DNA from 4 places in the Streptomyces durmitorensis genome. Region 3 is predicted to be linked to each of the others. Evidence: riboswitches for the same ligand, from Rfam matches in the RefSeq annotation. Region 3 holds a riboswitch; each other region holds the start of a gene.
The links. Region 3 has a riboswitch for cyclic di-AMP ahead of M4V62_RS22665 (M23 family metallopeptidase). Riboswitches for the same ligand answer to the same signal wherever they lie in the genome.
Positions count from the first base shown of each region.

Region 1: linked by a shared signal. The riboswitch ahead of M4V62_RS12215 (M23 family metallopeptidase) and the one ahead of M4V62_RS22665 (M23 family metallopeptidase) in region 3 are both predicted to bind cyclic di-AMP.
Region 2: linked by a shared signal. The riboswitch ahead of M4V62_RS17895 (C40 family peptidase) and the one ahead of M4V62_RS22665 (M23 family metallopeptidase) in region 3 are both predicted to bind cyclic di-AMP.
Region 4: linked by a shared signal. The riboswitch ahead of M4V62_RS25065 (transglycosylase family protein) and the one ahead of M4V62_RS22665 (M23 family metallopeptidase) in region 3 are both predicted to bind cyclic di-AMP.

Region 1 covers NZ_CP097289.1:2,753,739-2,761,275, forward strand. Annotated here, with positions in the region: gene M4V62_RS12210 (GntR family transcriptional regulator) at 1-640, opposite strand, end outside; gene M4V62_RS12215 (M23 family metallopeptidase) at 856-1,656, opposite strand; cyclic di-AMP (ydaO/yuaA leader) riboswitch at 1,669-1,832, opposite strand; gene M4V62_RS12220 (M16 family metallopeptidase) at 2,042-3,427, opposite strand; gene M4V62_RS12225 (M16 family metallopeptidase) at 3,424-4,788, opposite strand; gene M4V62_RS12230 (DNA gyrase/topoisomerase IV subunit A) at 5,002-7,455, shown strand; gene M4V62_RS12235 (CobW family GTP-binding protein) at 7,456-7,537, opposite strand, start outside.
Region 2 covers NZ_CP097289.1:4,026,214-4,033,750, reverse strand. Annotated here, with positions in the region: gene M4V62_RS17915 (LuxR C-terminal-related transcriptional regulator) at 1-541, shown strand, start outside; gene M4V62_RS17910 (hypothetical protein) at 599-1,249, opposite strand; gene M4V62_RS17905 (C40 family peptidase) at 1,340-2,383, opposite strand; gene M4V62_RS17900 (hypothetical protein) at 2,704-3,057, shown strand; gene M4V62_RS17895 (C40 family peptidase) at 3,135-4,343, opposite strand; cyclic di-AMP (ydaO/yuaA leader) riboswitch at 4,352-4,508, opposite strand; gene M4V62_RS17890 (ATP-dependent DNA helicase) at 4,751-7,294, shown strand; gene M4V62_RS17885 (M23 family metallopeptidase) at 7,316-7,537, opposite strand, start outside.
Region 3 covers NZ_CP097289.1:5,040,477-5,048,013, forward strand. Annotated here, with positions in the region: gene M4V62_RS22640 (amino acid permease) at 1-1,360, shown strand, start outside; tRNA gene M4V62_RS22645 (tRNA-Lys) at 1,482-1,557, shown strand; gene M4V62_RS22650 (alginate lyase family protein) at 1,689-2,900, shown strand; tRNA gene M4V62_RS22655 (tRNA-Met) at 3,012-3,085, shown strand; gene M4V62_RS22660 (PP2C family protein-serine/threonine phosphatase) at 3,258-4,502, shown strand; cyclic di-AMP (ydaO/yuaA leader) riboswitch at 4,724-4,870, shown strand; gene M4V62_RS22665 (M23 family metallopeptidase) at 4,882-5,967, shown strand; gene M4V62_RS22670 (aldo/keto reductase) at 6,107-7,051, shown strand; gene M4V62_RS22675 (PrsW family intramembrane metalloprotease) at 7,057-7,537, opposite strand, start outside.
Region 4 covers NZ_CP097289.1:5,580,479-5,588,015, forward strand. Annotated here, with positions in the region: gene M4V62_RS25055 (cytochrome P450 family protein) at 1-1,224, shown strand, start outside; gene M4V62_RS25060 (LysM peptidoglycan-binding domain-containing protein) at 1,361-2,353, shown strand; cyclic di-AMP (ydaO/yuaA leader) riboswitch at 2,535-2,726, shown strand; gene M4V62_RS25065 (transglycosylase family protein) at 2,730-3,440, shown strand; gene eno (phosphopyruvate hydratase) at 3,707-4,999, shown strand; gene M4V62_RS25075 (FtsB family cell division protein) at 5,109-5,591, shown strand; gene M4V62_RS25080 (DUF501 domain-containing protein) at 5,663-6,184, shown strand; gene M4V62_RS25085 (Ppx/GppA phosphatase family protein) at 6,249-7,175, shown strand.

The DNA of each region.
Region 1 (7,537 bases), 2.3 Mb from region 3:
CCCGATCAGCTCGCGAAGGAGCGCGCAGCCGGTGCACGGCCGTCGACCGCTCCGTGTGGGCCGCGGTGAGCGACCTGGCCCGCTCCGCGTCCCCGCGCGCCACCGCGTCGACGATCGCGGCGTGCTCCGCCCAGGCCTCAACGGGGGCTGCCGACGTCTCGACCACGTACATCCAGGCGATCTTGTGCCGGAGCTGGGTGAGCAGCGCCGTGAGGCCGGGGCTGCCGGACGACTGGGCGAGCGTCTCGTGGAACCAGCCGCCCAGCGAGCGCAGATCCTCGCTCTGACCGCGCCTGGAGCGCTCCTGGCCCAACCTGACGAGGCCGCGCAGGACCTTCAGGTGAGCCTCCGTGCGGCGCTGTGCGGCGCGGGCGGCGCCCAGCGGCTCCAGGAGCGTGCGGATCTCCAGGAGGTCGGCCGCCTCCTGTTCGGTCGGCTCGGCGACGCACGCGCCCGCGTGCCGCCGTGTGACGACGAAGCCCTCGGCCTCCAGGGTGCGCAGTGCCTCGCGCACGGGGACGCGGGAGACCCCGTAGCGGCGGGCGAGCAGTTCCTCGGTGAGCCGGCCGCCCCGTTCGTAGACACCGGAGACGATGTCGTCCCGGATGGCCGTGCACACCGAGTGCGCGGGAATGCGCATGACCTGACCTCCGCCTTAATCCCCGCGAAACGCGGTCGATCGACGCCTTTTCAGTGACTCTATTGCAGAGCGGCTGAATTTCCGACGGTCGGCCGAAATCCATGGATACTTTTGGCCAAAGGCGAGGCGGGAACGGCGAAAGCCCCGGCTCTCGACGAGCCGGGGCTTTCGGTGAATCAGGTGCGCTTCGTGCGACCGCCTGGGTCCGGACCGGATCAGACGTTGACGTCGTGCGAGCGGAGGTAGGCGATCGGGTCGATGTCCGTGCCGTAGTCCTCGCCGGTGCGGGCCTCGAAGTGCAGGTGCGGGCCGCTGGAGTTGCCCGTGGAGCCGGAGAGGCCTATCTGCTGGCCCGGAGTGACCGCCTGGCCGACGGTGACACCGAGGGACGACATGTGGCCGTACTGGGTGTACGTGCCGTCGTTCATCTTGATGACCACGTTGTTGCCGTAGGCGCCGCCCCAGCCGGCCTCGACGACGGTGCCGGAGCCGACCGCGTGGACCGAGGTGCCGGACGCGGCGTGGAAGTCGATGCCGGTGTGGCTGCCGGAGGACCACATGGCGCCGCCGGTCTGGTAGCCCGTGGAGACGTACGAGCCGGCGATCGGGGAGACGTAGCTGTTGAGGCGCTTGCGCTCGGCCTCGCGAGCGGCGCGCTCCTTGGCCTCGCGCTCCTTCTTGGCCTTGGCCTTCGCCTCGGCCTCCGCCTTGCGCTTGGCCTCCTCGGCCTTCTTCTTGGCGGCCTCTTCGGCCTTCTTGGCGGCTGCGGCGTCGTCGGCGGCCTGCTGCTGGGCCGCGGCCTGCGCGTCGATGCTCTGGGCGAGCGTGTCGCCGACGGAGATCGCCTGGGTGAGGCCGGTGTGCTCAAGGGCCGCGTCGTCGGCGGCGAGCGCCGGAGCGGCCAGGCCTCCGATGACACCGGTGGTGGTGAGGGCTGCGACGCCCGCCACGTTCGCGGTGGTACGCGTGAGGCGGCTCGGGCGACGGTGCTTCCCGGTGGCACGGGTGAACGCCATGAAGCGGCTGATCCTTTCCTTCCTTCTCGCCTACCGGGTTAGCTGACGGGTTCGGAGCAGGAAGGTCTCCTACGAGTCCCTCGCCTTGCGGCAAGGTGCCCGATTCACCCCAAGGGGACATGTGGGTCCCCGGCTCCCCTGGCTCGCGCCGTACGGGGACTCGGCGATGACTGTCCGGTGCCGCGGGTGCGGCGTACTGCATGACGAACAGCCGGACCGAACGCTAAGCGGGGCATCTTTCAATCGACAAACGGATCAACACTTTTGTAGCGCACGCCACAGGTCAGACACGTAACCTCCATACCAATTCGGACATATGAGGACCCCAGGGGCCGATTTCGGCCCCTGGGGTCCCGATATGTCCTGACTGTCACTCAGGCCGCACTCAGCCCGTGACCACACTCACTTCACCGATGCCGAGCGCCCTGACGGGCTCCTCGATCTGCGCGGCGTCACCGACGAGCACCGTCACCAGCCGGTCCACGGGGAAGGCACTCACCACGGCGGCGGTGGCCTCCACGGTGCCGGTCGCGGCCAACTGGCGGTAGAGCTGCGCCTGGAAGTCGTCCGGCAGGTGCTGCTCGACCTGGTCGGCGAGCGTGGCCGCGACGGACGCCGCCATCTCGTACTTGAGCGGGGCCACGCCCACCAGGTTCTGCACGGCGACATCGCGCTCGGCGTCCGTGAGGCCGTCGGCGGCGAGGGTGCGCAGGACCTTCCACAGGTCGTCGAGGGCCGGGCCCGTGGACTCCGTGTCCACGGAGCCGCTGATGGCGAGCATCGCGGCGCCCGTGCCGTCCGGGGCGGACCGCAGGACCTGGGCGAAAGACCGCACTCCGTAGGTGTATCCCTTCTCCTCGCGCAGGACGCGGTCCAGGCGCGAGGTGAGGGTGCCACCCAGGCAGTACGTGCCGAGCACCTGCGCGGGCCAGACGCGGTCGTGCCGGTCCGGTCCCACGCGGCCGATGAGCAGCTGCGTCTGGACGGCGCCGGGGCGGTCCACGATGACGACACGCCCGGTGTCGTCGGCGGTCACCGGGGGCACCGGGCGCGGCTCGGCCGTGCCACCTGTCCAGGCGCCGACGGTGTCGGCCAGGACGGCGTCCAGGTCGACGCCGGTCAGGTCGCCCACGACGACGGCGGTCGCCGTGGCGGGACGCACATGCTTCTCGTAGAAGGTGCGCACCGCCGCCGAGTCGATGGCCGTGACCGTCTCCTCGGTGCCCTGGCGGGGGCGCGACATGCGCGAGGTGGCCGGGAACAGCTGCCGGGAGAGTTCCTTGGCGGCGCGGCGCGCCGGGTTGGCGGCCTCGTGCGGGATCTCGTCCAGGCGGTTGCGTACGAGGCGTTCGATCTCGCTGTCCGCGAAGGCGGGGGCGCGCAGGGCGTCGGAGAGCAGGCCGAGCGCCTTCGGGAGGCGGGAGACCGGGACTTCGAGGGAGACGCGGACGCCGGGGTGGTCGGCGTGCGCGTCCATGCTGGCGCCGCAGCGGTCGAGTTCGGCGGCGAAGTCCTCGGCGGAGTGCTTGTCGGTGCCTTCGTTGAAGGCCCTCGCCATGATCGTGGCGACGCCGTCGAGGCCGGCGGGCTCGGCGTCGAGCGGCGCCTCCAGGTGGATCTCCACGGCGACGACCTGCTGGCCGGGGCGGTGGCAGCGCAGCACGGTGAGGCCGTTGTCCAGGGTGGCGCGCTCGGGCGCGGGGAAGGCCCACGGCCGTGCGGTGCCCGCCTGGGGCTGCGGGTGGAACTGCATCGTTGCGGCCTCGGTCACTTCGCCGCCTCCTCTTCGTCCTCGTCGGTGGCTTCGGCACCGGCTGTGGCGGCTGAGTCGTCGATGGGCTCGTACACGAGCACCGCGCGGTTGTCGGGGCGCAGGCGGGCCGCCGCGGCCGCCTTGACCTCTTCCGCGGTGACGTCGAGCACGCGCCCGACGGCGGTGAGGGCGAGCTGCGGGTCGCCGAACAGGACGGCGTACCGGCACAGTTCGTCCGCGCGTCCCGCCACCGTGGAGAGCCGGTCGAGCCACTCGCGCTCCAGCTGTGCCTGGGCGCGCTCCATCTCCTCGGCGGTGGGGCCCTCTTCCGCGAAGCGGGCGAGCTCCTCGTCGACGGCCGCCTCGATGACGGGGACCTCGACGTCGCCGGACGTCTTCACGTCGAGCCAGCCGAGCGAGGGCGCTCCGGCCAGGCGCAGCAGGCCGAACCCGGCCGCCACCGCGGTGCGGTCGCGGCGCACGAGGCGGTTGTAGAGCCGGGAGGACTCGCCGCTGCCGAGGACCGTGAGCGCCAGGTCGGCCGCGTCGCACGCGCGCGTGCCGTCCTCCGGGAGGCGGTAGGCGGCCATCAGGGCGCGGGCCGGGACCTCTTCCTCGACGACCTCGCGCAGCTCCTTGCCGATCGTGTCGGGCAGCGAGCCGTCGCGCGGCGGCTGCTTGCCGTCGTGCGAGGGGATGGACCCGAAGTACTTCTCGACCCAGGCGAGGGTCTCCTGCGGGTCGATGTCGCCGACGACCGACAGGACCGCGTTGTTGGGCGCGTAGTACGTACGGAAGAAGTTCCGCGCGTCCTCCAGCGTCGCCGCGTCCAGGTCGGCCATGGAGCCGATCGGGGTGTGGTGGTAGGGGTGGCCCTCGGGGTACGAGAGGGCGGTCAGCTTCTCGAACGCCGTGCCGTACGGAACGTTGTCGTAGCGCTGGCGGCGCTCGTTCTTGACGACGTCCCGCTGGTTCTCCATGGATTCTTCGTCGAGCGCGGAGAGCAGCGAGCCCATCCGGTCGGCCTCGAGCCACAGGGCCAGCTCCAGCTGGTGTGTGGGCATCGTCTCGAAATAGTTGGTGCGCTCGAAGCTCGTGGTGCCGTTGAGCGAACCGCCGGCGCCTTGCACCAGCTCGAAGTGGCCGTTGCCGTGCACCTGCTTCGAGCCCTGGAACATGAGGTGCTCGAAGAGGTGGGCGAGGCCCGTACGGCCCTTGACCTCGTGGCGCGAACCGACGTCGTACCAGAGGCACACCGCGGCGACCGGGGTCAGGTGGTCCTCGGAGAGCACCACGCGCAGGCCGTTGGCCAGCCGGTGCTCGGTCGCTGTCAGGCCGCCGGAGCCGGCCTCGGCTGTGGCCGTGTGACCCATGGGCATGTACGTCCCTTCGATCGCGAAAAGCTGGAAATTCTGCCAGTCGTGCCACTGTATGCAAGCGTGCTGACAACCGGTGAAGTTCCCGCTCCGCGCTCGGCGTAGTCGCGGCCGAAGTCCGGGTCGTGGTCGGCGTTGTCAGTGGGACAGTCCACAATGGTCGGCGTCAGATCCCGTTGATGCCCTGGCAGACACCGTGAAGGAGCCGCAGCAGCGATGGCCCGCCGCAGCACGAAGACCCCGCCGCCCGACGAGTCGTTCGAGGAGAAGATCCTCGACATCGACGTCGTCGACGAGATGCAGGGCTCCTTCCTCGAGTACGCGTATTCGGTCATCTACTCGCGCGCCCTGCCGGACGCCCGCGACGGCATGAAGCCGGTGCACCGCCGGATCGTCTATCAGATGAGCGAGATGGGCCTGCGCCCCGACCGCGGCTATGTGAAGTGCGCCCGCGTCGTCGGCGAGGTCATGGGTAAGTTGCACCCGCACGGCGACGCGTCGATCTACGACGCCCTCGTGCGCATGGCCCAGCCCTTCTCCATGCGGCTTCCGCTGGTGGACGGCCACGGCAACTTCGGCTCGCTCGGCAACGACGACCCGCCGGCCGCCATGCGGTACACCGAGTGCAAGATGGCCGACGCGACCTCCCTGATGACGGAGTCGATCGACGAGAACACAGTCGACTTCGAGTCGAATTACGACGGTCAGGAGCAGGAGCCGGTCACCCTGCCTGCGGCCTATCCGAACCTCCTGGTCAACGGCGCGTCGGGCATCGCCGTCGGCATGGCGACGAACATGCCGCCGCACAACCTCGGCGAGGTCATCGCCGCGGCCCGCCACCTGATCAAGCACCCCGGGGCCGACCTGGAGACGCTGATGCGTTTCGTGCCGGGCCCTGACCTGCCCACGGGGGGCCGCATCGTCGGCCTGACCGGGGTCAAGGACGCGTACGAATCAGGGCGCGGCACCTTCAAGATCCGCGCGACGGTGGCCGTCGAGAACGTGACCGCGCGCCGCAAGGGCCTGGTCGTGACCGAACTGCCCTTCTCCGTGGGCCCCGAGAAGGTCATCTCGAAGATCAAGGACCTGGTCGGCTCGAAGAAGCTCCAGGGCATCGCCGACGTCAAGGACCTCACGGACCGCTCGCACGGCTTGCGCCTGGTCATCGAGATCAAGAACGGCTTCGTCCCGGAGGCCGTCCTGGAGCAGCTCTACAAACTGACGCCGATGGAGGAGTCCTTCGGCATCAACAACGTCGCTCTGGTGGACGGCCAGCCCCTCACGCTCGGCCTCAAGGAGCTCCTCGAGGTCTATCTCGACCACCGCTTCAACGTCGTGCGCCGCCGCAGCGAGTTCCGCCGCGGCAAGAAGCAGGCCAGGCTGCACCTGGTCGAGGGGCTTCTGGTCGCACTCCTGGACATCGACGAGGTCATCCGCCTCATCCGCTCCAGCGACAACTCCGCGCAGGCCAAGGATCGCCTGATGGAGCGCTTCTCGCTGAGCGAGATCCAGACGCAGTACATCCTCGACACGCCGCTGCGCCGCCTCACCAAGTTCGACCGCATCGAGCTGGAGTCCGAGCGCGACAAGCTCAAGGCCGAGATCGACGAGCTGACCCGGATCCTGGAGTCGGACGCGGAGCTGCGCAAGCTGGTCTCCGCCGAACTGGCCGCCGTGGCCAAGAAGTTCGGCACGGACCGGCGCACGGTCCTCCTGGAGTCGGCGGGCACCCCGGCGCCCACGGTCTCGCTGCAGGTGGCGGACGACCCGTGCCGCGTGCTCCTCTCCTCGACCGGCCTCCTCGCGCGGACGGCCAACGGCGAGCCGTTCGCCGAGAGCGACACCAAGCGCGTCAAGCACGACGTGATCGTCTCCGCCGTCCCCGCGACCGCGCGGGGCGAGGTGGGCGCGGTGACGTCCGAGGGACGTCTCCTTCGCCTCTCCGTGGTGGACCTGCCGCAGCTTCCGGAGACGCATGCGGCGCCGAACCTCTCCGGAGGCGCGCCGGTCTCGGAGCTGCTCTCCCTGGAGGCGGACGAGAGCCTGATCTGCCTGATGACCCTGGACGAGTCATCGCCGGGCCTCGCCCTCGGCACCGAACAGGGCGTGGTCAAGCGCGTCGTCCCGGACTACCCGTCCAACAAGGACGAGTTGGAGGTCATCACCCTCAAGGACGGTGACCGGATCGTCGGCGCGGCCGAGCTGCGCACGGGCGAGGAGGACCTGGTCTTCATCACGGACGACGCCCAGCTGCTCCGCTATCAGGCCTCGCAGGTCCGTCCGCAGGGCCGCCCGGCGGGCGGCATGACGGGCATCAAGCTCGCGGACGGCGTCAAGGTCATCTCCTTCGTGGCGGTGGATCCCGCCGTGGACGCCGTGGTCTTCACGGTGGCGGGCTCGCGCGGCACGCTCGACGACTCGGTGCAGACGACGGCCAAGGTGACGCCGTTCGACCAGTACCCCCGCAAGGGCCGGGCCACGGGCGGAGTTCGCGTCCAGCGTTTCCTCAAGGGAGAAGATTGCCTGAGCTTCGCGTGGGCGGGCCCGACGCCGCCGCTCGCGGCCCAGCGCAGTGGCCTGCCCGCGGAGCTGCCGGAGATCGACCCGCGCCGCGACGGCTCGGGCGTCTCCCTGGCGAAGCCGGTGGCGGCGGTGGCCGGCCCGGCGTAATCAGTCGCCCTCCGGCTCCTGTACGTACCTCAGTACGCCCCACATGCTGTGCTCGTCTTCGGCACCGGCCTGTGGGGCGTAC
Region 2 (7,537 bases), 1.0 Mb from region 3:
CCAGGCGGTCACGGTCATCACGACGACGCGCCCCGAGGTCGTGCTCCTCGACGTGCACCTTCCGGGCGGCGGCGGGGTCGAAGTGCTGCGCCGCTGCGCGCCGTTGATGTCCGATGCCGAGCGCCCCGTGCGGTTCCTCGCACTGTCCGTATCGGACGCCGCCGAGGACGTCATCGGCGTCATCCGTGGCGGTGCCCGCGGCTATGTCACCAAGACCATCACCGGTACCGACCTGGTCGACTCCATCTTCCGCGTGCAGGACGGCGACGCGGTCTTCTCGCCCCGCCTCGCCGGGTTCGTCCTCGACGCCTTCGCGTCGACCGACGCGCCCCCGGTGGACGAGGACCTGGACCGCCTCACGCAGCGCGAGCGGGAGGTGCTGCGGCTCATCGCTCGGGGGTATGCGTACAAGGAGATCGCCAAGCAGCTCTTCATCTCCGTGAAGACGGTCGAGTCGCATGTGTCGGCGGTGCTGAGGAAGCTCCAGCTGTCCAACCGGCACGAGCTGACGCGGTGGGCGACGGCGCGCCGACTGGTCTGACGGTCGGGCCGGTCCCGGCTAGGTAGTGCGCCGGTGGTCCGGTGGTCCGGCCCTGGCTCAGCGGTGCGCGCTGTTCGCCGCCGGGGTGGCCCGTGTGGCGGGGCCCAACTTCCGTATTGCCCAGCGGTAGTGGCCCACCGCCTTGGTGATGCCGATCAGGCCCGTCAGCCACAGGATGAGGCCCGTGCCCATGCCGAGCACGACGTCGCTGTACGAGTCCCGTCCCGGTTCGGCGTAGGCGGCGGACGCGAAGGACGCCCACAGGCCGAGGGCGCACACGAGGAGGGACGAGAGGAGCCAGCAGAGGCTGAGGCCGGGGGAGCGGAGGGCGGAGTCCGACGCCGGGTGGCTGTCGAGCGCCAGCCAGCTGTCGGTGAGTTCGCGGGCCTTGCGGTCGTTGCGGATGCCGGCGACGACTCCGTAGACGCAGGGGGCGATGGCTCCCAGGCCCAGGATCGCGCAGAGCGGGACCATGACGACGGCCATCACATCGTGGTCCTCGATCATCTCCAGCGGCACCGTCAGGAGCGCCCAGCCGATGACGCAGCCGAGCCCGAACAGCCAGAGCAACAGGATCCGGTGCAGGCCCAGGCTCCGCCTGCGCAGTTCATCGAGCGCCATGCCGCGGTCGTGCAGGAGCGCGTTCCGGTCCGGCCAGGTGCGCAGATAGGCAGGTGGCGGGGGCGGCGGCAGCGTACGGCGGGGCATGCCCCTGACAGTACCTGCGGGGGTCGAGCGGCTCCTCAACCCCCTTCCCCGCCGCCCCCTGCGAGCCCTTCATCGCACCCGCAGGACGTCTCACGCCACCCGCGTCGCCCCCGCGAAGGGCATTTGGCTGATCGGCGCGAGGCGCACCGGAGCGCTCGGGTTCGGGGCGTGGATCATCTGGCCGTTGCCCACGTAGAGGCCGACATGGCTGATGCCCTGATAGAAGAAGACCAGGTCGCCGGGCTGGAGTTGGGAGCGCGGGATCCGCTCGCCCGCGGCGATCTGCGCGTACGTCGTGCGCGGCAGGTCGACCCCCGCCGACCGGTAGGCGGCCTGGGTGAGCCCGGAGCAGTCGAACGCGTCGGGGCCGGTGGCGCCCCATACGTACGGGCTGCCGAGCGCCTTGTGGGCGTACGAGACGGCCGCTGAGGCGCGGGAGTTGGGAGCCTTGGCCGTACCGCCCGTGATGCCGTCGCGGGCCGCCGTACGGGACGCCCTGTCCTCGCCCGAGAGCTCCGCGCGCTGGTCGCCGGTGAGCTGCGACAGGAGCCGCTTGGCCGTGTCCAGCTTTCCGTTGACCGTCTTCTTGTGCTTCTTCAGCTCCGCCTGGCGGGACTTGAGGTGCGCGAGGGTGTCGTCGGCCTCGGTGTGCAGCTGGTCGATCTCCTGGAGCTGCTTGCGCACGCCGGTGACGGCCGCGGCCTGGCGGCTGTCCGCCCGGTCGGCGAGCGCGGCGCGCTCGAGGTACTGGTCGGGGTCGGAGGAGAGCGCGAGCTGGACGGCCGGGTCGATGCCGCCGCTGCGGTACTGCGCGGCGGCGATCGAACCGAGGCCCTCGCGCGCCGAGTTGAGCTTCTCCGTCTTGCGGGCCGCCTCGTCGCGCAGCTCGCCCAGTGACTTCTCGGCGTTCTGGGCCTTCTCCTTGGCGCCGTTGTACTTCTCGGTGGCGATCTCCGCCTCGCGGTAGAGCGCGTCGACCTTGGACTTCACCTCGGCCGGGCTGAGCCGCGGGTCGGCGTGTCCCGTCCCGTCGAAGGCGGTGGCTGTCGCGGCCCCGGCGAGGGCGATGGTGGCGGCGGTGCGGGCCGTATGGCCACTGAGCGAGCGCTGTTTGGGCTTGCGGTGCGCTGCCACGAAGGGGGCTCCTTAAGGTTCCGGCGGCGGCCCGCACAGGGGGAGCGGACCGCCGCCGGATTCTCGGCGGTGGTGTCCGACTGCCGCCCCTGGTCCGGGCGGCGGTGGGGAGCCGGGCACCTGACGAAGGACGCTAAACCTGGCCGTCACGGGTTGGTGACGGAATGTGCGCAACTGACGGAAGTGTTCTGGAAGGTGACCGTATGTGACTGCGTCATCCGCCAGGCCGCACGTCCTTCACGTGCGCGCGTGACCGATGCGGCGCTTGTGGCCCACCTGGCTACGGAGTGGTGATAAGGCCCCGGCTAGGCTCCGGAACCATGGACGTTCTCACCCATCTCTTCGTCGGCCTGCACATCATCGGCATCGCCTCCCTCCTGGGCGGCTTCCTGACTCAGATGAAGCAGATGGGCCAGGGCACGGCCCGCTTCAACCCGGCGATGCTGCACGGCGCGCTGACGATGCTCGTCACGGGCGTCATCCTGGTGGGTCTCAATCAGGCGGACGACAACCCGGTCAACAACCTCAAGATCGGCATCAAGATGGCCGTGCTGATCGTGATCCTCGCGCTGGTCTATGTGAAACGGGACGAGGAGAAGGTGGACAAGGCGATGTTCGGCGCCGTCGGGCTGCTGACCGTCGTGAACATCTTCATCGCGGTGCTGTGGACCTGAGTCGCCCCGCAGACAGAAACGGCCCTCCACGCGCGCGTGGAGGGCCGTTTTCTTGTGTGTGGTGTCTTGTGTGACGGTTACGCGGGCCGCACCACGCTGTGGATCGGCATGTAGTAGATCGACTCGACGCGGACGTTCGCGCCCGGCTTCGGGGCGTGGATCATCTTGCCGTCGCCGATGTAGATGCCCACGTGGCTGATGTCGTCGTAGAAGAAGACCAGGTCACCCGGCTTGGCGTCGGCGGTCTTCACGGTCGTGCCGACCTTCACCTGGTCCCACGTCGTACGCGGCAGGGAGATCCCCGCGGCCTTCCACGCGTCCTGGGTGAGCCCGGAGCAGTCGTAGGAGTCGGGGCCGGTGGCGCCCCACACGTACGGCTTGCCGATCTGGGCCTCCGCGAAGTTGATGACCTTCGCGGCCTTCGTCGCGTAACCGCTGTCCGTGTCGCCGGAGCCGGAGCCGGAACCCGTGCCGGATCCGGAGCCGGTGTCGGAACCGGAGCCGGAGTCCGGGGTCTCCTTGTTCTGCTCGCGCTCCTTGGCCGCCGCCTCTTCCGCCGCCTTGCGCTTGGCCTCCGCCTCGGCCTCCTGCTTGCGGGCCAGCTCGGCGGCCTTGCGCTTGGCCGCTTCTTCCTTCTTCTTCTCGATCGCCGCGAGCCGCGCCTTCTCCTCGGCGGTCAGCTCCGAGAGCATCGTGCGCGCCTGGCCCAGCTTCTTCTGGACGGTCTGCTTGCTCGTCCTGAGATCGTCACGCGAGTCGCTCAGCGTCTCCAGGCTCTTGGCGGCCTTGGTGCGCTGCTTCGTCGCCGAGGCCTGCTCGGTCTGATAGTCGTCGACCGCCTTCTTCTGGCGCGCGGTCAGCCGGTCCGACAGGTGATTCTGGTCGAAGTACCCCTGCGGGTCGTCGGCGAGCATCATCGTGGCGGTCTCGGAGACGGCGCCGGTGCGGTACTGGGCGGCGGCGAACGAGCCCAGCTCCTGGCGGGCCTCGTTCAGCTTGTCGGTGCGCTTGGCCACGTCGTCGAGAAGGGTGTCGACCTTCTTGCGCTGCTTGTCGGTGCGCTCCTTGGCCGAGTTGTACTTCTGCGTGGCCACGCCCGCCTGGTGGTAGAGGTCGTCGACCTTTTTCTGGACCTCTTCGAGGCTGGGCTTCTGCGGCGCGGACGGTGCGGCTTGCGCGCTCTGTGACAGGAGGGCCACGGAGGTGAGGGCCGCCGTCGTGATGCCGAGGGCGGGAGTGGCGCGTAGGCCGGTCATGCGGGTCCGCGGCTTGCGGTGCGACGCCAAGGGAGGCGACTCCTTCCGTAGACCGCCTACCGGGTTAGCTGTCGGGTTCGGGCGGATGGTTCCGGAAGGTTGCCCTACAGTCCCGTACTTCGTACGGGACCGATTCACCCCAAGTTCATGGTGGGTCCCCGGCTCCGAGGAGATCGAACTCGGCGGAGGCCACCCGTTCCCGGCGGGGTTCGCCGGTGGGAGTACGAGCGGCCCGCGGAGCACGCTAGCCAACTCGTGTGGTCCGTGTGAAGGTTGATGTTCGATATGCCCGATACATTTTCGTTACTTTACGAAGCTCTTGACGCGGGCACGCCGTGCCATGGCGGAGCGTGACCATGCGCGCTCGGGGCGTAGGCATGTGACGTGGCCGGAACCCGGGGCGGGTTGTCAGTGGGGCCGCCTAGACTCGGGAGGCGATGAGCAGCCTCTTTGATGACAGCTTCCTGGCGGACCTCAAGCCCTCGCGGGCTTCGGAGGAGGAGCACCCGCCGCCGCCCGAGGACAGTGCCCCGGAGTCCATTCCGGATGATCTGTTCGACGGGAAGTTCGACGCGCCCGCACCCCGGGACGCGCACTATCGCGGCGGCGCCCCGCGCCCCGTGATCGACCCGGCGGCCCTGCTCGACGGGCTGAACGAGAACCAGCGCGCGGCCGTCGTGCACGCGGACTCCCCGCTGCTCATCGTCGCCGGCGCGGGCTCGGGCAAGACCCGGGTCCTCACGCACCGCATCGCGTATCTCCTGGCCGAGCGGCACGTGCACCCGGGGCAGATCCTGGCGATCACGTTCACGAACAAGGCCGCGGGCGAGATGAAGGAGCGCGTCGAGCAGCTCGTGGGGCCGCGGGCCAACGCGATGTGGGTGTCGACGTTCCACAGCGCGTGCGTGCGGATACTGCGCCGCGAGTCGAAGACGATCGGCTTCACCTCCTCCTTCTCGATCTACGACGCCGCCGACTCCAAGCGCCTGATGGCACTGGTCTGCCGCGACCTGGACATCGACCCGAAGAAGTTCCCGCCGAAGTCCTTCAGCGCCAAGATCTCGAACCTGAAGAACGAACTGATCGACGAGGAGACCTTCGCGGGACAGGCCGCCGACGGCTTCGAGCGGACGCTCGCCCAGGCGTACGCGATGTACCAGTCGCGCCTGCGCGAGGCGAACGCCCTCGACTTCGACGACCTGATCATGACGACGGTCAACATGTTCCGCGCGTTCCCGGACGTCGCCGAGCACTACCGCCGCCGCTTCCGGCACGTGATGGTCGACGAGTACCAGGACACGAACCACGCCCAGTACGCCCTGGTGCGCGAGCTGGTTGGCCCCTCCGGGGGTGAGGGCGACGACCCCGCCGAGCTGTGCGTCGTGGGTGACGCGGACCAGTCGATCTACGCCTTCCGCGGCGCCACGATCCGCAACATCCTCCAGTTCGAGGAGGACTACCCGAACGCGACGACGATCCTCCTGGAGCAGAACTACCGCTCCACGCAGACGATCCTGACCGCGGCCAACGCCGTCATCGAGCGCAACGAAAGCCGCCGCCCCAAGAACCTGTGGACCAACGCGGGCGCGGGCGCGGGCATCACCGGCTATGTGGCCGACACCGAGCACGACGAGGCGCAGTTCGTCGCCGACGAGATCGACCGGCTCACCGACGCGGGCGACGCGAAGGCGGGCGACGTCGCGATCTTCTACCGGACGAACGCGCAGTCCCGTGTCTTCGAAGAGATCTTCATCCGCGTCGGCCTGCCGTACAAGGTCGTCGGCGGCGTCCGCTTCTACGAGCGCAAGGAGGTCCGGGACGTCCTCGCGTATCTGCGCGTGCTCGCCAACCCCGAGGACTCCGTCCCGCTGCGGCGCATTCTCAACGTACCCAAGAGGGGTATTGGCGACCGCGCGGAGGCGATGATCGACGCGCTCTCGCAGCGCGAGAAGATCTCCTTCCCGCAGGCTCTGAAGCGCGTCGACGAGGCGTACGGAATGGCCGCGCGCTCGGCGAACGCCGTCAAGCGGTTCAACGTGCTGATGGAGGAGCTGCGGACCGTCGTCGAGTCCGGCGCGGGCCCCGCCGTCGTCCTGGAGGCCGTGCTCGAACGGACCGGGTATCTCGCCGAGTTGCAGGCCTCCACCGACCCGCAGGACGAGACGCGCATCGAGAACCTCCAGGAACTCGCCGCCGTGGCACTGGAGTTCGAGCACGACAACGGAGAAGCCGCACAAGCCGGTGAAGGCGGCGAAGGACAAGGCGAAGGACAAGGCGAAGGGGAGGCGGAAGGCGGAGAGGACGCGGGCGCGGGCACAGGCGTGTCGGGCACGCTCTCCGAGTTCCTGGAGCGGGTCGCGCTCGTCGCCGACTCGGACCAGATCCCGGACGAGGAGGACGACGGCTCCGGAGTCATCACGCTGATGACCCTGCACACCGCCAAGGGCCTCGAGTTCCCGGTCGTCTTCCTGACCGGCATGGAGGACGGCGTCTTCCCGCACATGCGCTCCCTCGGCCAGGTCAAGGAGCTGGAGGAGGAGCGCCGCCTCGCGTACGTGGGCATCACGCGCGCGCGTGAGCGGCTCTATCTGACGCGGTCCTCGATGCGCAGCGCCTGGGGACAGCCTTCGTACAACCCGCCGTCGCGCTTCCTGGAGGAGATTCCGGAGGCCCATCTGGACTGGAAGCGGAAGGGTTCGGTCGGCGCACCGGCATCCTCCGGGCCCGCGGCCGGAATCGCCTCCTCCTTGTCGTCGTCGCGCTCGCGCACCGGGGGCGCGCAGGGCTTCGCCACGCGCCGCGCCACGGAGAAGCCGGTGGTCGCGCTGGCGATCGGGGACAGGGTCACGCACGACCAGTTCGGCCTCGGGACCGTGGTCGGGGTGAAGGGCACGGGCGCGAACGCGGAGGCGACGGTGGACTTCGGAGAGCCGAAGCCGAAGCGGCTGCTGCTGCGGTACGCGCCGGTGGAGAAGCTGTAACGCCGGGGGCGGCGGCCGGAGTTACGTCGGGTCGAGGCCGTGGCTGCGCAGCCACGGCAGCGGGTCGATCGCCGAGCCGCCGCCGGGACGCACCTCGAAGTGCAGGTGCGGTCCCGTGGAGTTGCCGGAGTTCCCGGAGAAGGCGATGGGGTCGCCCGCCTTGACGGGACCGCTGGAGACCTTGTGCGTGGAGAGGTGGCAGTACCACGTCTCCGTGCCGTCCTTGGCGGTCACGATCGCCAT
Region 3 (7,537 bases):
CGGGCCCGCCCTGATCACCTGGGGATGGGTCGGGGTCGGCCTGATGACGCTGTTCGTGGGCCTGGCCATGGCGGAGATCTGCTCCGCCTACCCGACGTCCGCCGGGCTCTACTTCTGGGCGCACCGGCTCGCGCCCCCGCGCACGGCCGCGGCCTGGGCGTGGTTCACGGGCTGGTTCAACGTGCTCGGCCAGGTCGCCGTCACCGCGGGCATCGACTTCGGGGCCGCGTCCTTCCTGGGCGCGTATCTGAACCTGCAGTTCGACTTCCAGGTCACCGAGGAGCGCACGATCCTGCTCTTCGCCGCGATCCTCGTACTGCACGGCCTGCTCAACACGTTCGGCGTGCGCATCGTCGGCCTGCTCAACAGCGTGAGCGTCTGGTGGCACGTCTTCGGGGGCGCCGTCATCGTCGGCGCGCTTGCCTTCTCCCCGGACTCGCACCAGTCGGCGTCCTTCGTCTTCACCGAGTTCGTCAACAACACGGGCTGGGGCAGCGGGCTCTACGTGGCGCTGATCGGGCTGCTGATGGCCCAGTACACCTTCACCGGGTACGACGCGTCCGCGCACATGACTGAGGAGACGCACGACGCCTCGACCGCCGGGCCCAAGGGCATCGTCCGCTCCATCTGGACGTCCTGGATAGCGGGCTTCGTCCTGCTCCTCGGCTTCACCTTCGCCATCCAGTCGTACGACGGCGCCCGCGAGTCGGCGACGGGAGCGCCGCCCGCCCAGATCCTCCTGGACGCGCTCGGCGCGACCACGGGCAAGCTGCTCCTGCTCGTCGTCATCGGCGCACAGCTCTTCTGCGGCATGGCGTCCGTGACCGCCAACTCCCGGATGATCTACGCCTTCTCGCGGGACGGAGCGCTGCCGTTCTCGCACATCTGGCACTCGGTCAACCCGCGTACGCGCACGCCCGTCGCCGCGGTGTGGCTCGCGGCCCTCGGCGCGCTCGTGCTCGGCCTGCCGTACCTGATCAACGTCACGGCGTACGCGGCGGTGACGTCGATCGCCGTCATCGGGCTCTACATCGCCTACGTCATCCCGACCCTGCTCCGGCTGCGCAAGGGCGAGGAATTCGAGCGCGGGCCCTGGCACTTGGGCCGCTGGTCGCGTCCGATCGGCATCGTGGCGGTGGCCTGGGTGGGCGTGATCACGGTCCTGTTCATGCTGCCGCAGGTCTCACCGGTCACCTGGGAGACCTTCAACTACGCCCCGCTCGCGGTCCTCGCCGTCCTCGGCTTCGCCACGACCTGGTGGCTGGCATCGGCCAGGCACTGGTTCCTCAACCCGGACCACGAGCGCACGGCGGCCCGCGAGGCGGCCCGCAAAGGGGCGCCGGAACCCTCCGATCCCTGACCGCTGCGACGGCGGTCCGGGCCCGCACGCGGCCCGTCGCGGAACGCGCGACGGGCCAAGGAGGCGATACCCGATCGGACGCGTTGCCCTGTCCGGCTATGCTCGGGGGGTGCATCCGCACGGACCGTTAGCTCAATTGGCAGAGCAGTGGACTTTTAATCCATTGGTTGTGGGTTCGAGTCCCACACGGTCTACCACTCAGGCCCAGGTCAGGAACGTTCTGACCTGGGCCTGTGGCGTCGGTCGCCCGAACGGACCCTCCTCGCCTGCGCCCCCGCGGCCCACGGGCGACGCTGGGCCTGCCAGGTGGCCGATCCGGAGGTACAGCATGGGTTCCGTACGACGGGCTCTCGTGATGGTGCTCGTGCCGTTGCTGGTCGGCGTCTGCGCTGCCTGTGGCGGTTCCGGGAGCGGCACCGACAAGGCCACCGAGCGTGCGCGCCCCGCCGAGCTGGCCTTCGAGCACCCCGGAGTGCTCGTCAGCAAGGCACAGCTGGACCGCGTGCGCGCCCACGTCGCCGCGCGCGAACAGCCCTGGCTGAAGGCGTTCGAGCAGATGCGGGACAGCAAGTACGGCGCGGCCGACTACCGGGCCAAGCCGTACGCCGTCGTCGAGTGCCCGCCCGACACCCGCCCCGGACAGGGCTGCGTCGAGGAGCGCGAGGACGCCATCGCCGCGTACACGCAGGCACTGCTCTGGAACATCACTGGCGACCGCGCGCACGCCAAGAAGGCCGTGCAGATCATGGACGCCTGGTCGCGGGTGATCACCGGGCACACGGAGGCCAACGCGGGCCTCCAGACGGCCTGGGCCGCCTCCTCGTGGGCCCGCGCGGCCGAGGCAGTGCGCTACACCTACGACGGCTGGACCGACGGCGAACTCCTGCGCTTCGAGCGGATGCTGCGCAACGCCTATCTGCCCCAAGTGCGCGACGGCGCGGCCGACTTCAACGGCAACTGGGACCTCCTGATGGCCGACGCGACCATCAGCATGGCGGTCTTCCTCGACGACCACGAGTCCTTCGAGAAGGCGGTGACGCACTTCAGGACCCGGGTGCCCGCCTACTTCTATCTGAAGTCGGACGGCCCGCTGCCGGTCTCTCCCGCGGGCAGCGACATCAACACCCCGGCGAAGCTCCAGAAGTACTGGTTCGGGCAGAAGACCTTCGCCGACGGGCTCTCCCAGGAGACCTGCCGGAACTTCAAGCACGCCAGCTACTCCCTCGCGGCCACCGCGCACATCGCGGAGACCGCCTGGCATCAGGGCGTCGACCTGTACGGCGAGGTCAAGGATCGGCTGCGGGCCGCGCTTGAGTTCCACTCCAAGTACCAGCTGGGCGCGAAGGCGCCGGAGTGGCTGTGCGGCGGCAAGGTGCAGCGCGACATGGGGCCCGACACCGAGGTCGGCCTCAATCACCTGCGGGACCGGCTGAAGCTGGAGCTTCCGCAGACGGAGAGGTTCACGCGCGAGCAGCGGCCCGAGGGGACGGACGATCTGTTCGTGGCCTGGGAGACGCTGACGCATGCCGAGAACGCGTGAGCGGCGGGCCCCGTTCGCCGGTGGTTCCCGGCTCCTTCCCGCCCGCTTTCCGGCTGCTTCTCAACCGGTTCGCTTTCACTCCCCCTGATGGCGTAGAGTTGCATTCAACGGCGCGGGGTGGAGCAGCTCGGTAGCTCGCTGGGCTCATAACCCAGAGGTCGCAGGTTCAAATCCTGTCCCCGCTACTAAAGACCGAAGGCCCGGATCCAGAAATGGATCCGGGCCTTCGGTGTTTTCCCCGTTGTTCCCCGTTGTTCCCCGTTGTTCCCCGTTGTTTCCCGTCGCTCTCTCGTCACTCTGTCGGCCCACAGCGGTCGCCCCGCGCCGCCGCTTTGGGAACCCTGGTTGAGCGTGGTCATGGATCTGGTCCTGGCCGCGGGATTCGGCAGGAGAAGACCGGTGGGGCTGCGAGGAGGAAGCGGCGGGGGCGAGGCTCCCGATGTCCGGCCTGATGTCCGGCATGAGCGGGCGCTCGTGCGGGCCCTTCCGCTGCTGCTCATCGTCGCCGGGGTCGTCTACGACATCTCCACCCCGCCCGCGTTCACCGCCGCGCCCCTCTTCACCGCCGCCCCGCTCATCGCGGCCCCCTTCTACTCGCTGCTCAGCACCACCCTCATCGGCGCCGGCTCCTGCGCGGCCGTGCTCGCCCTGCACTTCAAGACCAGCACCACCACCGACGTCGAAGCCGTCACGGAACTGATCACGGTGGCGACCGTCGCCGTGCTCGCCGTCCTCATCAACCGCGTCCAGCGCCGCAGCGACAAACGGCTCGCCTCCGCCCGCTCCATCGCCGAGGCCGCCCAGCGCGCCGTCCTTCCGCAGCCGGACCCCCGGATCGGCGGTCTCGACGTCGCGGCGCGGTACGAGGCCGCGGAGGCCGACGCCTTCATCGGGGGCGATCTGTACGCCGTGCAGGACACCCCGCACGGCGTGCGCGTCATCGTCGGTGACGTACGGGGCAAGGGGATGGGCGCGGTGGCGGCCGTCGCCGTCGTCATCGGGGCGTTCCGGGAGGCCGCCGAGCAGGAGGCCACGCTGGAGGCGGTGGCCCAGCGCCTTGAGCGTGCCCTGGCGCGCGAGGGCACGCGGCGCGACGGGCTCGACGCCTTCGAGGGGTTCACCACCGCCGTCCTGGCGGAGATCTCGCACGGCGACGGTCTGGTGCGCCTCATCAACCGAGGGCACCCGGGACCGCTGCTCCTGCGCGGCGACGGGCGGCTGTGCGTGCTGTCCGCGACCGAGCCCGCGCTGCCGCTGGGGATGGGCGACCTGGGCGCCTGGCCGGACCGTGCGGACGAGACGGAGTTCCCGCCGGGGGCGATGCTGCTCCTGTACACCGACGGGCTCTCCGAGGCGCGTGACAGCCGGGGCGAGTTCTACGACGCGGCCACCCGGCTCGGGGGCCGCATCTTCCCCGGACCCAACGGCCCGGACGCCCTGCTCGCCACGCTCACCGAGGAAGTGCGCAGGCACACCGGGGGCGGCACGACCGACGACATGGCGCTGCTCGCGGTGCGGCGGCCGTTGGCGACGGGCGCCGGGACCGAGGGCGGGACCGAAGGTGGGGCTGACGCGGAGATCGATGTCACCGGCCGTGACTGAAGAACACCACTCCGCATAACAACTGACGTACTGTCAAGGAAGTGTGAAGCTCCGGTGTGTGAAGAAGTGGCGTCAACTCGCCCCGTTCCGCACCCCCGTGTCCCGTTAAGTACGGGCCAAAGCCGTTAACGATCAGTCGGAACGGCTTGGAATACGACCCCGCTGTCTATTAACGTTCGATAACGCAGCGCGGTCGTCCCAGCCGTCACTCGAGTCGGCTCCGCGCGCACGCGCCTAATCCCGAAAGGGAGCCGGGGAACCACTAATTGGGGTGAATCGGGCATCTGTGCATCCGTGCCAGATGTTCGTAGGAGACCTTCCTGCTCCGAACCCGTCAGCTAACCCGGTAGGCGAGAAGGAAGGAAAGGAGTGCGCCCCAGTGGCGTCCAACCGCCCTGCCCCCCAAGGCGCGTACGTACCGAATGACGACGACTTCGTTGGGTACGAAGACAGTTCCTGGGAGGAATGGAATCCCACCGAGGAGTCCATTCGCCCCGTCCGCGGCAGGCACCGCGTCCACAAGCGGGGCGGTGGCGGGCTCGCCCGCAGCTCCACTGTTCTCGGCGTAGGCGTCATCGCCGCAGTCGGCGCGGGCGGCATCGCCACCGCGCAGGGCGGCAAGCCCCCGGTCTCCATCGAGATGCCGGACCTGTCGGCCGTCACGGACTCGCTGCCGGAGGCCAAGTCGCTTCCGGGCGTGGGGTCCTTGATATCCGACGACTCCTCCGACACCGCCGCCGCGGACGGCGGTGTGACGGTCGCCGCCGCGCCCCTGAGCGCCGCCGGAGTCAGCACCGCCGACGCCGAGCAGGGCACCACGGACGCCGGAGAGGCACTGCGGGCCCGCATCATGGAGCAGGCCGAGAACCAGCAGGACCAGGCGGACGACGCGGTCCAGAAGGCGGCCGAAGAAGCCGCCGTCAAGCAGGCCGCCGAACAGGCCGCCGCCGAGCAGACCGCGGCCGAGAAGAAGATCGCCGCCGAGAAGGCCGCCGCGAAGAAGAAGGCCGAGGCCGAGGCCAAGAAGAAGGCCGAGGCGGAGCGCCTGGCCAAGCTCGCGAAGAGCTACACCCTCCCCGTCGCCTCGTACACGCTCACCGGCACCTTCGGTCAGCCCGGCTCCATGTGGTCCTCCGGCTACCACACCGGCCTGGACTTCGCCGCTCCGACGGGCACGCCCATCAAGGCCATTCACTCCGGCACCATCAAGGAAGCCGGCTGGGCGGGGGCGTACGGCTACCGCACGATCCTCGAACTCGACGACGGCACCGAACTCTGGTTCTGCCACCAGTCCTCGATGAACGTCAGCGCGGGCCAGAAGGTCACCACCGGCGAGACCATCGGCCGCGTCGGCGCGACCGGCAACGTCACCGGCGCGCACCTCCACCTGGAGGTCCACCCGGGCGGCGACTCCACCGGGGTCGACCCGGCGGCGTGGCTGCGCGGCAAGGGCCAGTCCCTCTGAGGTAGCCCCAGAACCCCGGCGGTCCTGGCGACAACCCCCCGACGTCAGGGCTGCCGGTTCGGCATGCCCGCTTCAGCCCGTACCCGGGTCGCTGTACGGCATGCGGAATTCCGTGATCCGCAAGTGCGTTGAGTCCCGTATGACTTCTCTCCGCAAGCTTGGCTCGTCCGACCTCGAGGTCTTCCCGCTCGCCCTGGGCGGCAACGTCTTCGGCTGGACGGCCGACGAGGCGCAGTCCTTCACCGTGCTCGACGCCTACACCGCCGCCGGCGGCAACTTCATCGACACCGCCGACGTCTACTCGGCCTGGGTGCCCGGCAACAAGGGCGGGGAGTCCGAGACCGTCATCGGCGACTGGTTCGCCGCGCGCGGCAACCGCTCCGACGTCGTGCTCGCCACCAAGGTCGGCGCCCACCCCGATTACAAGGGCCTGTCCGCGAACACCATCAAGTCCGGTGCCGAGGAGTCGCTGCGCCGTCTGCGCACCGACTACATCGACCTCTACTACACGCACTACGACGACCCGTCCGTCCCGGTCGAGGAGATCATCGGCGCGCTCGACGAGCTGGTCACGTCCGGCAAGGTGCGCGCGATCGCCGCCTCGAACGTGAGCGCCGAGCGGCTCCAGGAGTTCCTCGACTTCTCCGACCGCGAGGGCCTCGCGCGCTACTCGGCGCTCCAGCCGCACTACAACCTCGTCTCGCGCGACACGTACGAGGGCACCCTTGAGCAGGTCGCCTCGCGCTCCGGCCTGGCCGCCGTCCCGTACTACGCGCTCGCCTCCGGCTTCCTGACCGGCAAGTACCGCCCGGGTGCGAAGGTCGACAGCGCGCGCGCCGAGGGCGCGGGCAAGCACCTGGAGACGGAGCGCGGCCTGCGCGTTCTCGCCGCCCTCGACCGGATCGCCCAGGAGCGCGAGGCCGAGATCGCGACCGTGGCCCTCGCGTGGCTCGCGGCGCAGCCGACGGTGGCGGCGCCGATCGCGTCCGCCCGTACGGTCGAGCAGCTGCCCGCGCTGCTGGCGGTGGGCGAGTTCGAGCTGACGTCCGCCGAGGTGTCGGCGCTGACCAAGGCTTCCGCCTAGAGGTCCTAGCCGCGGTAGGGGATGTACGCGGGGTAGGGCATCGCCGGTTGCGCGTACGGATAGCCGTACGGGGGCTGGTGCTGCTGCGGATAGGGCTGTGGATACGGCTGCTGGTATCCGTACGGCGGCGGCATCGGTACGAACACCGGTGCCGTCGCGCGTGCCGCGTACGCCAGGGCGGGCCGTGCCGCCTCGCGGCGCTCCCACAGCGCGTGCAGCAACTCCCGCTCCCGTACGACGAAGTCGGCGCCCGCCCGGCCCTTGCGTCCACGGTGGCGAAGGAGCGCGAGAGACGTCGCGTACGTCTCGTACTGGGCGACCGTGCGCGCCGCGGCCTTGCCCTGGGTGTACGAGGCGTAGTCGCGGGCGAGGGTGCGGGCGCGCATCGTGCCGAGGGCGTACGGCTCGGGCGCGGTGAGCCAGCCCGCGAGCGCGTACGCGGGCAGTTCGGCCCGCACGATGCGCAGGCCGCGCTGCCTGATCCAG
Region 4 (7,537 bases), 540 kb from region 3:
CCCTACCCCGCCTATGCCTGGCTCCGCGAGCACGCCCCCGTGCACAGGACCCGGCTGCCCAGCGGTGTGGAGGCCTGGCTGGTCACCCGGTACGTCGACGCCAAGCAGGCGCTCGCCGACCAGCGGCTCAGCAAGAACCCCGCCCATCACGGCGAGCCCGCGCACGCGAAGAGCAAGACCGGCATCCCGGGCGAACGCAGCGCGAACCTGATGACGCACCTGCTCAACATCGACCCGCCGGACCACACCCGCCTGCGCCGCCTCGTCTCCAAGGCCTTCACGCCCCGCCGTATCGCCGAATTCGCGCCCCGCGTCCAGGAGTTGACCGACCGGCTCATCGACCAGTTCGCGGAGAAGGGGGAAGCCGACCTCATCCACGACTTCGCCTTCCCCCTCCCCATCTACGCCATCTGCGACCTGCTCGGCGTGCCCCGCGAGGACCAGGACGACTTCCGTGACTGGGCGGGGATGATGATCCGCCACGGCGGAGGGCCCAGGGGCGGTGTCGCCCGGTCGGTGAAGAAGATGCGCGGGTACCTCGCCGAGCTGATCCACCGCAAGCGCCTCGAACCCGGCGACGACCTCATCTCCGGGCTCATCCGCGCCTCGGACCACGGTGAGCACCTCACCGAGAACGAGGCCGCCGCGATGGCCTTCATCCTTCTCTTCGCCGGGTTCGAGACCACCGTCAATCTCATCGGCAACGGCACCTACGCCCTCCTCACCCACCCCGAGCAGCGCGAGCGGCTCCAGGGCTCCCTCAGGGACGGCGACACCGGCCTCCTGGAGACCGGTCTTGAGGAGCTCCTCCGCTTCGACGGTCCCGTCGAACTCGCCACGTGGCGGTTCGCCACCGAGCCGCTGACCATCGGAGGGGAGGACATCGCCGCCGGCGACCCCGTCCTCGTCGTCCTCGCCGCCGCCGATCGTGACCCCGAACGCTTCGACCGGCCGGACACGCTCGACCTCTCCCGGCGCGACAACCAACACCTCGGCTACGGCCATGGCATTCATTACTGTCTCGGTGCGCCGCTCGCCCGGCTCGAAGGGCAGGCCGCCCTCGCGACTCTTCTGCGGCGCCTCCCTGACCTGCGACTCGCGGTGGAACCTGGTGATTTGAGATGGCGCGGCGGGCTCATCATGCGCGGACTCCGCACGCTGCCCGTGGAGTTCACACCCGCACAGCAGAGCAAAGATTCGACCCCGGAAACGACGTTTAGCTGACGGACCGTCAAGACTGTGACTTTCACGTGATCTCCGCTGCATCGACTTGTGACAAGCGTTCGACTGCCGCTACGTTCACCGACGACTCGGCATCCCGTGCCGCAGTCGTCGCTCCAGTCACGCGAAAGGCAACCGCATGATCTCCGGCAATGGTCGTCACCGACGCCCCCGCCAGGCCCCGGCCCTGATCGTCGCGGCAGGAGTCGCAGGATCGGCCATCGCCATCCCGCTGCTCGGCGCCACCAGTGCGAGCGCGGCGGACACCGCCACGTGGGACAAGCTCGCGGAGTGCGAGAGCGGCGGATCCTGGAGCGCGGACGCCGGCAACGGCTACTACGGCGGGCTCCAGCTCTCGCAGCAGGTCTGGGAGGAGTACGGCGGCCTCGACTTCGCGCCGAGCGCCGACCAGGCCAGCCGTTCGCAGCAGATCTCCGTCGCCGAGAAGGTTCTTGACGACCAGGGGATCAGCGCCTGGCCCAGCTGCGCGCCGATCGCCGGTCTCACCCAGGACGGCGCCGCCGCCGACGTCGACCCCGGCGCCCCGATCACCACGGTGCCGTCGGACGAGCCGTCGGAGTCGACCGAGCCCGGTGACGGTGAGTCGGCCGAGACGGGCGAGCCGAGTGCGTCGCCGAGCGAGTCGGCCGATCCCTCGGACGACACCAAGTCTTCGGACAAGCCCTCGGCGAAGCCTTCCGAGAAGCCCGACGCCGACGACGAGACGCGAGACAAGAATCACGACGAGTCGGGTGAGCCGGGCAAGTCGGGTGAGTCGGATGAGTCCGGCGACTCGGGCAAGTCCGGTCAGAACGACGAGGCTTCACCCGCCCCCGGCACCCCCGCCGGTGAGGGTGAGGGCCGCCACCGCGGCGGCAGCGCGGACGACAAGGCCTCCGACGGCGCCACCCGCGAGGGTTCGGGCCGGCACGCGTCCCGTGGCGACGAGCGTCAGAAGGACGGCTCCGACGGGACGTACACGGTCCGCTCCGGAGACAGCCTCTGGGGCATCGCGGACGACCTCGACGTGAAGGGCGGGTGGGCCGAGCTGTACGAGGAGAACGAGAAGTCGGTCGGCTCCGACCCCGATCTCATCCTTCCCGGTCAGAGCCTCGATTTGGGCGAAAAGTAGGGGTAGTTGGCGAGTCGCTTTGCGCTTGATGTCCCAATTGGCGCAAGTGAGAGATGGGTCTCAGAAGCCCTGATCGTCTTTGAGTTTCGGCCGATCGCATGTCTACGGTCGTGACCGCTCGCCACAGCGGGCCCCGCCGGTCGGTACGCCGAGTCCTGCCAACGGCCGTTCGGGAACAGTCGTCGCGTAAGCGCCGTAGGCAGGAGCGGGGGAACCAAGGTTTCCGCCGGGCCCGGCCGTTCAGCATCGCGAGAGCGATGCGAAGAGACGGACGGGAACGGCTAGGGGTTAAGCCGCGCTCAGGAAGCGCGGCCGGGCAACTTCATCGGCCCGAACCCGACAGCTCACCTCGCAGGCGTCGGTGAGGGGATCACTCATGCTGTTTTCCAGCAAGGGCAAGCACCGCCGCCCGTCCAAGGCCACCCGTGTCGCCACGCTCGCCGGCGTCACCGGTGTAGCGGTCGCCGCCCCGCTGATGGCGGCCGGCTCGGCCTCCGCCGCGACCAACTCCGAGTGGGACGCCGTCGCCCAGTGCGAGTCGGGCGGCAACTGGTCCATCAACACCGGCAACGGCTACACGGGCGGACTGCAGTTCTCGTCCTCCACCTGGGCCGCGTACGGCGGTACGAAGTACGCGCCCACCGCCGACAAGGCCTCCAAGGCCCAGCAGATCGAGATCGGCGAGAAGGTCCTCGCGGGTCAGGGCAAGGGTGCCTGGCCGAGCTGCGGCGTCGGCCTCTCGGGCGCCTCCAACGAGGGTGGCGGTGCGCAGGAGAGCGCCCCGCAGCAGACCCAGCCCCAGGAGCAGCCGAAGAGCCAGCCCAGCGCCCAGACCGAGCAGCCGCAGCAGGCCGCTCCGAAGGCCGAGGCCCCCAAGACCGAGTCCAAGAAGACCGTCGAGACCCCGACCGGCAAGAAGGTCAAGAAGGGCGACGGCGAGTACAAGGTCAAGAAGGGTGACACCCTCTCCAAGATCGCCGAGGCGAAGGACGTCAAGGGCGGCTGGCACAAGGTGTACAAGCTCAACGGCGACATCATCGACAACGCCGACATGATCTACCCGGGCCAGCAGCTCCACCTCAGCTAAGCGCTGAGAGCTGAGCGGCGGCGCTTCGGCGGAGGCGCCGCCCGCCCACCCCCGTCCCCACGGGTCCACCCCGTCCCGGTGCGCGTATCCCCCGTACGCACCGGGGCGGGGTTCTTTTTTGTCCGCACCGCTTTGTTCCGTTCGGAAACTTTTTGCTCTCGGTTTGTCCACAGGACGGTCGCTCGGCTGGCTGTTGCCCGGGAGCCGGTTAGGCTCGTGTCCGCGAGGCCAACGCCCCGCGTACCCGCGTCACATCCCAGAAGGAGATGCTCGTGCCGTCCATCGACGTCGTCGTAGCCCGGGAAATCCTGGACTCCCGAGGCAACCCCACGGTCGAGGTCGAGGTCGGCCTCGACGACGGCAGCACGGGTCGTGCCGCCGTTCCGTCCGGTGCTTCCACCGGTGCTTTCGAGGCCATCGAACTCCGTGACGGTGACCCCAACCGTTACCAGGGCAAGGGCGTGGAGAAGGCCGTCCTCGCCGTCATCGAGCAGATCGGCCCGGAGCTCGTCGGGTACGACGCGACCGAGCAGCGCCTGATCGACCAGGCGATGTTCGACCTCGACGCCACCGACAACAAGGGCTCGCTCGGCGCCAACGCCATCCTCGGCGTCTCGCTCGCCGTCGCGCACGCCGCGTCGGAGGCCTCCGACCTCCCGCTCTTCCGCTACCTCGGCGGCCCGAACGCGCACCTGCTGCCCGTTCCGATGATGAACATCCTGAACGGCGGGTCGCACGCCGACTCGAACGTCGACATCCAGGAGTTCATGATCGCGCCGATCGGCGCCGAGTCGTTCTCCGAGGCCCTGCGCTGGGGCACCGAGGTCTACCACACGCTGAAGAAGGTCCTGAAGGACAAGGGCCTCTCCACCGGCCTGGGCGACGAGGGCGGCTTCGCCCCGAACCTGGACTCCAACCGCGCCGCGCTCGACCTCATCCTCGAGGCCATCAAGCAGGCCGGTTACGTCCCCGGCGAGCAGGTCGCGCTCGCGCTCGACGTCGCCGCGTCCGAGTTCTACAAGGACGGCAAGTACGAGTTCGAGGGCAAGTCCCGCTCGGCCGCCGAGATGACCGAGTACTACGAGGAGCTCGTCGCCGCGTACCCGCTCGTCTCCATCGAGGACCCGCTGTTCGAGGACGACTGGGCCGGCTGGAACGTCATCACCGAGAAGCTCGGCGAGAAGGTCCAGCTCGTGGGCGACGACCTGTTCGTCACCAACCCGGAGCGCCTGGCCCGTGGCATCGAGGAGAAGTCGGCCAACGCCCTCCTGGTGAAGGTCAACCAGATCGGTTCGCTGACCGAGACCCTCGACGCCGTCGAGATGGCCCAGCGCAGCGGCTTCAAGTGCATGATGTCGCACCGCTCCGGTGAGACCGAGGACGTCACCATCGCCGACCTCGCCGTCGCCACCAACTGCGGCCAGATCAAGACCGGCGCCCCGGCCCGCTCCGAGCGCGTCGCCAAGTACAACCAGCTGCTCCGCATCGAGGAGATCCTCGACGACGCGGCCGTCTACGCCGGTCGCAGCGCCTTCCCGCGGTTCCGCTTTGCGGACTAATAGGCACAGCAAGGGCTGAGCCGTAGCCACGCTGTAGTTACGTACGTCCCCGTACTCGGTCCCGTACCGTGTGCGGGGACGTACGCGCGTGTGAACGGGAGGCGGGGACATGGCCGTGAAGGACCGGGACCGGTTCTCCACCGCGACCAGGCTGCGGCTGCTCGGCGAACAGACCGCGGAGCGTGTCTACCGCTCCCAGACCAAGCGCCAGGCCCGCCGCTCCCGGCTCACGGGACGCGCCGCGCTCCTGGCGCTCGTGCTCTGCTCGCTGGTCGTCGCGCTCGCCTACCCGATAAGGCAGTACGTCTCCCAGCGCGCGGAGATCGCCGATCAGCGCAAGGAGCAGGCCGAGCGCCGCGAGAACGTCGAGAAGCTGCGGGACGAGAAGGCCCGCTGGCGGGACGACGAGTACGCGGAGCAGCGCATCCGGGACCGGCTGCACTATGTGATGCCGGGCGAGACCGGCTTCACGGTGGTCGACCCCGAGGCGGCGAAGAAGCAGCACACCGACCAGGGGGCGGCCGCCAGGCCCTGGTACTCGAACGTCTGGGACGGCGTCGACAAGGCCGACCGCCCGGACGACGACGACTGAGCGACATCAGAACCTCTGACATCCGAGTCCGAGCCCCACAGAACTTCTACGGAACCGATCGAAAGACAGGCATGGAAACGCCCCCGCCGACCACCCCGCGCACCGAGCCCACCGACGCCGACGTCGAGGCCTTCAAGCAGCAGCTCGGCCGCCCGCCGCGCGGCCTGCGGGCCATCGCCCACCGCTGCCCGTGCGGGCAGCCGGACGTCGTCGAGACGGCGCCGCGCCTTCCGGACGGGACGCCGTTCCCGACGACGTACTACCTGACGTGCCCCCGCGCGGCCTCCGCGATCGGCACGCTGGAGGCGAACGGCGTCATGAAGGAGATGACCGAGCGCCTCGCGACGGACCCGGAGCTCGCCGCCGCGTACCGCGCGGCGCACGAGGACTACATCGCGCGCCGCGACGCGATCGAGGTCCTGGAGGGCTTCCCGAGTGCGGGCGGCATGCCGGACCGCGTGAAGTGCCTGCACGTCCTGGTCGGCCACTCCCTGGCCGCGGGCCCCGGAGTGAACCCCCTGGGCGACGAGGCGATCGCGATGCTCCCGGAGTGGTGGCGCAAGGGCGCGTGCGTGTCCCTGCCGGAGGAGTAGGTCGGCGTCCTCGTTGCCGAGCTGCCGAGCTGCCGAGTACCGATTCAACTGAGGAGCCCCCAGAGTGACCCGCGTAGCTGCCATCGACTGCGGCACGAACTCGATCCGCCTGCTCGTGGCAGACGCGGACCCGCAGACAGGCGAACTCGTCGACCTGGACCGCAGGATGACCATCGTCCGCCTCGGCCAAGGCGTCGACAAGACGGGCCGTCTGGCTCCGGAGGCCCTGGAACGCACCTTCGCGGCCTGCCGCGAGTACGCCGAGGTCATCAAGTCCCACGGCGCCGAACGCCTCCGCTTCGTGGCGACCTCCGCCTCCCGTGACGCCGAGAACCGCGACGACTTCGTACGCGGCGTCCTGGACATCCTCGGCGTCGAGCCGGAGGTCATCAGCGGTGACCAGGAGGCCGAGTTCTCCTTCACGGGCGCGACGAAGGAGCTGGCGGGCAGCGACCACCTCGCCAAGCCCTACCTCGTCGTGGACATCGGCGGCGGCTCCACGGAGTTCGTCGTCGGCGAGGACCACGTCCGTGCCGCCCGCTCCGTCGACATCGGCTGCGTGCGCCTCACGGAGCGGCACATCCGCACCGACCCGCCCGCTCCCGCCGAACTGGACGCCGTACGCGCCGACATCGAGGCCGCGCTCGACCTCGCGGAGGAGACCGTGCCGATCCGCGAGGCGCGGACCCTGGTCGGCCTCGCGGGCTCGGTGACCACCGTGTCCGCCGTCGCGCTCGGCCTCGACGCGTACGACTCCGAGGCGATCCACCACTCCCGTGTCTCGTACGAGCGGGTCAGCGAGATCGTCGGACGCCTGAGCCGGGCCACGCACGACGAGCGCGCCGCGATCCCGGTGATGCATCCGGGGCGCGTGGACGTCATCGTCTCGGGCGCGCTCGTGCTTCTTTCGATCATGGAAAGGACCGGGGCCCGGGAGGTCGTCGTCAGCGAGCACGACATCCTCGACGGCATCGGCTGGTCGATCGCCTGAGCGCGTCATGTAGCGTCTGAGCGGCCGTCGAGGGGGTCGAAAGGCCCCGCGGCGACACGCCGTCGGGAAACTTCGTGAAGTTCTTCACAAGGAAATCGGCTCGGTTGGACGATGTTCAGGGGTTCCGGACCCCTAAAAGTGATCCCAGAGGGCCTCGCGACCCGCGATGGTGAAGGTTCGCGAGTGGGCCCGGAGCGTGGGCCGGGGGAGTGGTTCACTGGGCCCCGGAGGCCAGAGCGGCAGCTCACAAGGGGTGCACAACGTCTCGGGTCATCCCGTGGTTCCCCTGGGGCGTCATGACCTGCGTCACGTGGGCGGCGAAGTGTAGCAGAGGGCCTACCCATGCTTGTGAAGGGGCGCAC